DNA from 2 places in the Microbulbifer sp. ABF4_107 genome. Region 1 is predicted to be linked to the other one. Evidence: riboswitches for the same ligand, from Rfam matches in the RefSeq annotation. Region 1 holds a riboswitch; the other holds the start of a gene.
The links. Region 1 has a riboswitch for thiamine pyrophosphate ahead of thiC (phosphomethylpyrimidine synthase ThiC). Riboswitches for the same ligand answer to the same signal wherever they lie in the genome.
Positions count from the first base shown of each region.

Region 1 (3,409 bases):
CTTGATTTTGTGCATGGGCACGTGGCCGGGGCCTTCGATCATGGTCTGGACGTCGTGTTTCCAGGCGATTTCGGTGAGTTCGCCGAGGGTGCGCAGTTCGCCGAACTGGGCTTCGTCGTTGGCGTCGGCGATACAGCCGGGGCGCAGGCCGTCGCCCAGTGAGAAGCTGACATCGTAGGCTTTTAGAATTTCACAGATATCCTCGAAGTGGGTGTAGAGGAAGTTTTCTTTGTGGTGCGCGAGGCACCATTTGGCCATGATGGAGCCGCCGCGGGAGACGATGCCGGTGACGCGCTTGGCGGTCAGCGGTACGTAGCGCAGCAGTACACCTGCATGAATGGTGAAGTAGTCAACGCCCTGCTCGGCCTGTTCGATCAACGTATCGCGGAATACGTCCCAGTTGAGGTCTTCGGCGATGCCGTCGACTTTTTCCAGGGCCTGGTAGATCGGTACGGTGCCGATGGGGACCGGGCTGTTGCGCAGGATCCATTCGCGGGTTTCGTGGATATTCTGGCCAGTGGACAGGTCCATGACAGTGTCGCCGCCCCATTTGATCGACCAGACGAGTTTTTCCACTTCTTCTTCGATAGACGAAGTGATCGCGGAGTTGCCGATATTGGAGTTCACCTTACACAGGAAGTTGCGACCGATAATCATCGGTTCCAGTTCTGTGTGGTTGATGTTCGCGGGAATAATCGCGCGGCCTTCGGCGACTTCGCGGCGGACGAATTCCGGGGTGATTTGCGGCGGGATGTAGATACCTTCGCGGGCTTTTTGGTAGTCCTTGTCCGTTAGCTGTTCGACCAGCTGTGCGCGGCCCATATTCTCGCGAATGGCGATAAATTCCATCTCGGGGGTGATGATGCCCTGGCGGGCGTAGTGCATCTGGGAGACGTTTTTACCGGGCTTGGCTTTGCGCGGGGCGGGCAGGTTGTCGAAGCGGATATGGTCGAGTCCCTGGTCGGCCATGCGTTTCTGGCTGTAGGCGGCCTGACGGGTGTCGAGAATTTCGGTGTCGCCGCGGGCTTCGATCCATTGCTGGCGCAGTTTGGGCAGGCCGTCGCGGACGTTGGGTGTGTAGTCGGGGTCGGAGTATGGGCCGGCGGTATCGTACACTTGCAGGGGTTCGTTGGGCTCGAACATGGGGTTTTCTTCGTCGCCCCCGACGAGGCTCTGGCCGAGGCAGATTTCGCGTACGCCGACTTTTACACCTGCATGCTCGCCTTCCAGATACACCTTACGGGAGTTGGGAAATTGTTGGGCAGTGAGGTTGTCGAGAAACTGTTTTGCACTGTCGCGGCTGGCGGCGCGGCTTTTTTTATCGACTTTGCTGTTTTTATTTTGCGGTTCGGCGACTTGAGACATGCTAACCCCTTGCGTCATTGCTTGACGATCTAATCCATGAGTGGATTGCCGGGGGTACCAGTGAGGAGAGAGGCGTTCGGGCGCAAAGACATTTAACAAGCGCGCGAAAAAGTAGCGAATTCAGATCTTGTTCCCTACGCGGGGGTTACCCCGATCAGGTTCAACGGATCTCGCAACAGCGATCTCAGCCCAAAGGCACTCCGACAAGTTGGGGCCGAGTATAGTGGTAATTTGACCGGAAGAACAAGTCTTAGAGAATTTGAGGTGTGGTTCTGCGCCCTGAATTAGGTTTGTCGCGGCAGGGAGGTCCGTTGTACTTCGTAGCACTTCTAGTGGCGCCCGGCCACTGGGTAGTAGCTTTCAGGACCGCTGTAAATACGTCCCTGTACGCTGCGTCGGCGACGTCCATGTCGCCGACGCTCCTGAAAGCTACTACCCAGCGCCCGACCTTCGATTCAGATTTCTGACTTCGATTTCACCATCTGGCTTCGTAGTGGTTAGATCACCAGTGTTTTCTGGTAGCTCATTTCGCGAATGGCGTAGCTCACACCTTCCCGGCCCACGCCGCTTTCTTTTACACCACCGAAGGGGAAGTGCTCTGCGCGGAAACCCGGGCCGTCGTTTACGGCGAGTAGGCCTACGTCCAGCTGGTTGTAGAGGCGTTTGGCGAGGGCGAGGTTTTGGGTGAATACACCGGCCTGCAGGCCAAATGGAGAGCTGTTGATCAGCGAGATCAGCTCCGCTTCATCGTCGAATTTCCGCAGCGGTACTACCGGGCCGAAGGTTTCTTCCGCAACCAGTTCGGCGTTGTCGGCGACGTTGTCGAGGATGGTTGGCCAGAGGATATTGCCTTCGCGCTTGTGGCCATAAAGTACCCGTGCGCCTGCTTTCACTGCGGTTTCGATGCGTGCTTCCACTTCGTCGGCAGCGGCGGTGTGAATCAGTGGGCCAATAAATGTGTCGTCCTGCATTGGATCGCCGACGTTGAGATTGGAGGTGGCGATAATGAGTTTGTTGCTGAAGGAGTCAAATACGTCGCTGTGCACGAACAGGCGCTTGGCGGCGGTGCAGCGTTGGCCGGCGGTGGCGAAGCGTTGGTTGATGGTGGCGTTGACGGCGGCGTCGAGGTCGGCGTCGGGCATTACGATGAGGGGGTCGTTGCCGCCGAGTTCGAACAGCATTTTTTTGTAGCCGGCATTCTTCGCGATGGCGTTGGCGGCGGCGGTGCCGCCGGTGAAGTTGATGGCCTGGATTTCGCGGTGGGAGACGGCGTAGCTTGTTGCTTCGATATCGGGGATCAGCATCTGCAAAACGGATTTGTCCATGCCGGCGGCGTAGCAGAGTTCTACCAGAAGTTCCGCAGAGCGTTTGTTTTGCGGGCCGGGCTTAAACAGGATGGTGTTGCCGGCGGCGAAGGCCGGGCCAATTTTATGTACGGCGATGTTGATCGGAAAATTGAACGGAGTGATACACAGGACGGTGCCGAGCGGTTTCCACAGGACTACGCCTATTTTCTCGCGCATGGGCGGGAAGGCGTCGGAGTCGAGGGCTTCGCCGTTGATGTTGCGGGCTTCCATGGCGCTGGCGAGCGCGGTGTTGTAAGCGCGGTCGATTTCGATGCGGCTGTCACTGATGGTTTTTCCGGTCTCTTCGCAAATCAGGCGAGCCAGGTCTTCCTTGCGCTCCAGCATCAGCTGGGCAAGTTTCATCAGGATATTGGAGCGCTCGAACGCGGGCGTGGCCTGCTGGATTTTACGACCGGCAACGAGGGTCTGGATGGCCTGCTCCACCTGTTCTTTACTGTGGAAATCGTAGGCTTCGATCTGCTCGCCGTTATACGGGTTGATAATCTGATAGTCGGCCATGGTGTCTACCTACTTTTATTCGTCTTAAATTGCGTGGGCAATTAATTGATAGATAATGCGAGCGCCGGCGATCAAGAGTGCCGCGCGCATAAGATTGAAAAAGACTTCACTGTTGATCCGGTTCAGCAGTGCAATACCGATGCGGGTACCGATCACCGCTGCAACGGTCAGCAGCAGAA
Region 1 covers NZ_CM149983.1:779,166-782,574, reverse strand. The annotation lists gene thiC (phosphomethylpyrimidine synthase ThiC) at 1-1,365, opposite strand, end outside; TPP riboswitch at 1,480-1,578, opposite strand; gene safD (sulfoacetaldehyde dehydrogenase SafD) at 1,863-3,230, opposite strand; gene ACYX4K_RS03175 (sulfite exporter TauE/SafE family protein) at 3,255-3,409, opposite strand, start outside.

Region 2 (3,409 bases), 220 kb from region 1:
CAGCTGGTAGTAGGCTTCCGGCGCGTAGCCGTTGGCCGGATTGTTGCCGAACTGGTTGCTGAAGTAGAAACCGCGCGTGTAGATCACTTCGTCGGTCAGGTTTCTTCCCCACAGGGACAGGTCCCAGTTGTCGCCGCGGTAGGTGAGGCGTGCGTTGACCAGTTCGTAGGCGGTGGACTTCTCATTGTGGCTGTTGGAGAAGTAAAAGTCGTCTTTGCCTTCCAGTTCCACGCGCGCGCTCAGGTTATTGGTCAGCGCGTACTCCGCTCCGGTGAAATACTGGTAGTTGGGCGCGTGGGCCAGGTCGCGGCCGCCAAGGTCTACCGGTGAAGTCTCGCCGGTATTGTCATCGCGGCCGTCGACGTGGGTGCTGCTGACAAAGTCTTCGAATTCCGCATTCAGCCAACCGAAGGTGGCGAAGAGTTGCAGGCTATCGCTGGCCTGGAAGTTGATTTCCGCTTCGATACCGGTGCTGTGACCGCCAGCGGCATTGGCCAGGTAGTCATCGAAGGAAAAGTCTTCCGGGTTGAAAATGGATTGCTTGGCCTGAACGTCGCTGCGGTCCTGGTAAAAAGCGGCGACCTGAGCCTGCAGGCGGCTTTCCAGCCAGTCACCTTTTACCCCGAATTCGTAGTTCAGCATGCTCTCGGTATCGAACAGGAAGGTCTCGCTGCCGATGGCCGGATTGTTTTCTGAGGCGGAAATAATACGGCCGTTGACGCCACCCGCCTTGTAACCACGCGAGAGGGTGCCGTACAGCATGGTGTTGTCAGTGGCGCTGAACTGCAGGGTGATATTGCCGCCCCACAGGTCTTCGCTGGTATCGCTGGTGACTTGAAGATTGTCATTGTAGTCCGCGCGGCGCTGCTCCAGGCGCAGTCCGGTAATCAATTCAAAGCGCGCGCCAAGCTCGGTATTCAGCTGTCCGTAAACCGCGGCATTGTCGGTATCGAACTGGCTGGCAAAGCTGGCGTTGCGCTCCAGCGCTTCTTCTTCGGTACGCAGATAGACACCCGCTACCCAGCCGGTGCTGCCGCCAAACAGGCGGCTTTCATCGGTGGAGACCAGGCGCACATCGGCGCTCAGGTTGTCGCGGTCACGTACGTAGTTGTCCGATAAGGAGTATTCGTCCGGGTGGAAGCCAACGTACGACCAGTCCTCATCGTAACCGTACTCGGTATCGGAGCTGGCGGCGCTCAGTACGGAATTGATGGTGAGTAGTTCGCTGGCGCTCCACTGTGCACTCACGGCACCGGCGAGGGTCTCCTGGCGATCCCAGCCCGGCTGATCGGACAGGGTGTTGCGGGAGTTATCCAGGGTAAAGGCGTCGTAGCCGTTGTCCGCGTCCAGATAGAAGAGGGTGAAATCCAGCTGCAGGTCTTCGCTGGCCTGGTAGCGCAGCTTGCCGCGGGCCAAAGTCTCGTCAATATTGTTGGTGTCTTTGCGGTCCAGGTAACGGTTGTGCACATAGCCGTCGGACTGCTGATTCTGTACCGCAAAGCGGTAGCTCAGCTGTTCTGAAAGCGGGCCGCTGGTCACGGCTGACAGAGTGCTGGAGCCGTAGCGGGCGGCTTCGGCGGATACCTTTGCAAACGTCTCCGCGGTTGGCGCGTTGCTGGTCATGCTCACCAGACCGGCCAGCGCGTTGGCGCCGTACACGGTGCCCTGGGGGCCACGCAGGATTTCCACCTGCTGCATATCCAGGGTGCTGGCGGCGAGGCCCAGACCGGTAAAGTCGATACCGTCGACGATCAGGCCCACAGAGGGATTCACCGGGTCGATAAACTGGCTGCGCTCACCGATACCGCGGATCTGCACGAAACGGCCACGGGAGGCGCCGCTGGAGAAATTCACGTTGGGGGCCAGGTTCAGTAATTGCTCAAGGTTGGTAGCGCCGCGGGTTTCGATGGCGGCGGCATCCAGCACGGATACGCTGGTGGGGGTGTCGAGCTGGCTGGTGGCGCGCAGTTGGCTGGTGACCACTACTTCCTCGATGGCCGTTTCCGCGAGCGCGGCAGTGCTGACCAGCGCGGTTACAGCGCCAATGGCGTGGGCGAGTGGTTTGAAAACGTTATTGGTATTCATGGCTCTCTCGTACAAATCAGTGAGAGACCCGGAGCGCGACGTGAAGAGGGGAGCTGGTGGACTACCTATTCCTACGCCGGTATTAGCCGGATCAGGTTCAAGGGTTTCCTGTCGAGTCTTCAATGACTCTACAGCATCTCAGGCTTTCGCCACCCCTTAGGTTGTGCATGAGTTTTTGCGGGCGCGATCCTATCAGATAAGCGAAGTGTCAGGAACTGTGGTGTGCACGGAGAACAGCTTCGATAGGATGGTCATATCTGAATCGCCTATTGTGCTTTTTCGCGCAAGGCCAAACGCGTACAGGAGTTGATATGCGCGCTTTTTCACTACTGGATCTCTCGCCCATCACCGAGGGAAGCGACGCCCGCACGGCGTTGATGAACTCCCTGGACTTGGCACAGCACGCGGAGCACTTCGGTTACCGGCGCTACTGGATGGCGGAACACCACAATATGACCGGTGTGGCCAGCGCGGCGACGGCGGTGGCGCTGGGCCATATCGCCGCGGGTACCAACAAGATCCGCGTCGCCGCTGGCGGCGTTATGCTCCCCAACCACGCGCCACTGGTGATTGCCGAGCAGTTCGGCACCCTGGCCGCCCTGTACCCCGATAGGGTCGATCTGGGGCTGGGCAGGGCGCCCGGTACCGATGGCGCCACCATGACCGCCCTGCGCCGGGATCCGCTGCACGCCGCCGACCAGTTCCCGGAAGATGTGCGCGAGCTGTTGCACTACTTTGCCCCGGAAAAGCCGGGGCAGCGGGTGCGCGCAGTGCCGGGGGCCGGGCTACAGGTGCCGATCTGGCTGCTGGGCTCCAGTCTCTACAGCGCGCAGCTGGCCGCGGCCATGGGACTTCCGTTTGCCTTTGCCTCTCACTTTGCCCCCGCCATGCTGGATCAGGCGTTGCATCTCTACAGAACGCAGTTCCAACCGTCGGAATCGCTTGCGGAACCCTACGCCGCCGCAGCGATCAATGTGTTTGCCGCGGACGATGCAGTTGAGGCGCGCATGCTGATGACCTCCATCGAACAGCAGTTTGTGGCTCTGCGCCGGGGCACCCCCGGCAAAATCAAACCGCCGGTGGATGACCCTGAGACCATCGCTGGCCCCGCCGAGCGCATGCAAGTGGCCCAAGCGCTGGCGGAGAGCGCGGTGGGTACGCGCGACACAGTCGCCGACTGGATCGACCGTTTTGTGGCGCGAACCCGGGTGGATGAACTGATCGTCACCGGCGCGATTTACGATCATACCGCGCGCCTGCGCTCCTTCGAACTGGCAGCCGAGATTTTGCGGGAGCGAGTGGATGGCTGAAACTGCCCAGATCG
Region 2 covers NZ_CM149983.1:560,395-563,803, forward strand. The annotation lists gene ACYX4K_RS02195 (TonB-dependent receptor) at 1-2,085, opposite strand, end outside; TPP riboswitch at 2,137-2,252, opposite strand; gene ACYX4K_RS02200 (LLM class flavin-dependent oxidoreductase) at 2,397-3,395, shown strand; gene ACYX4K_RS02205 (hypothetical protein) at 3,388-3,409, shown strand, end outside.
Region 2: it holds a riboswitch for thiamine pyrophosphate, as region 1 does, so the genes downstream of both, ACYX4K_RS02195 (TonB-dependent receptor) here and thiC (phosphomethylpyrimidine synthase ThiC) in region 1, are expected to answer to the same signal.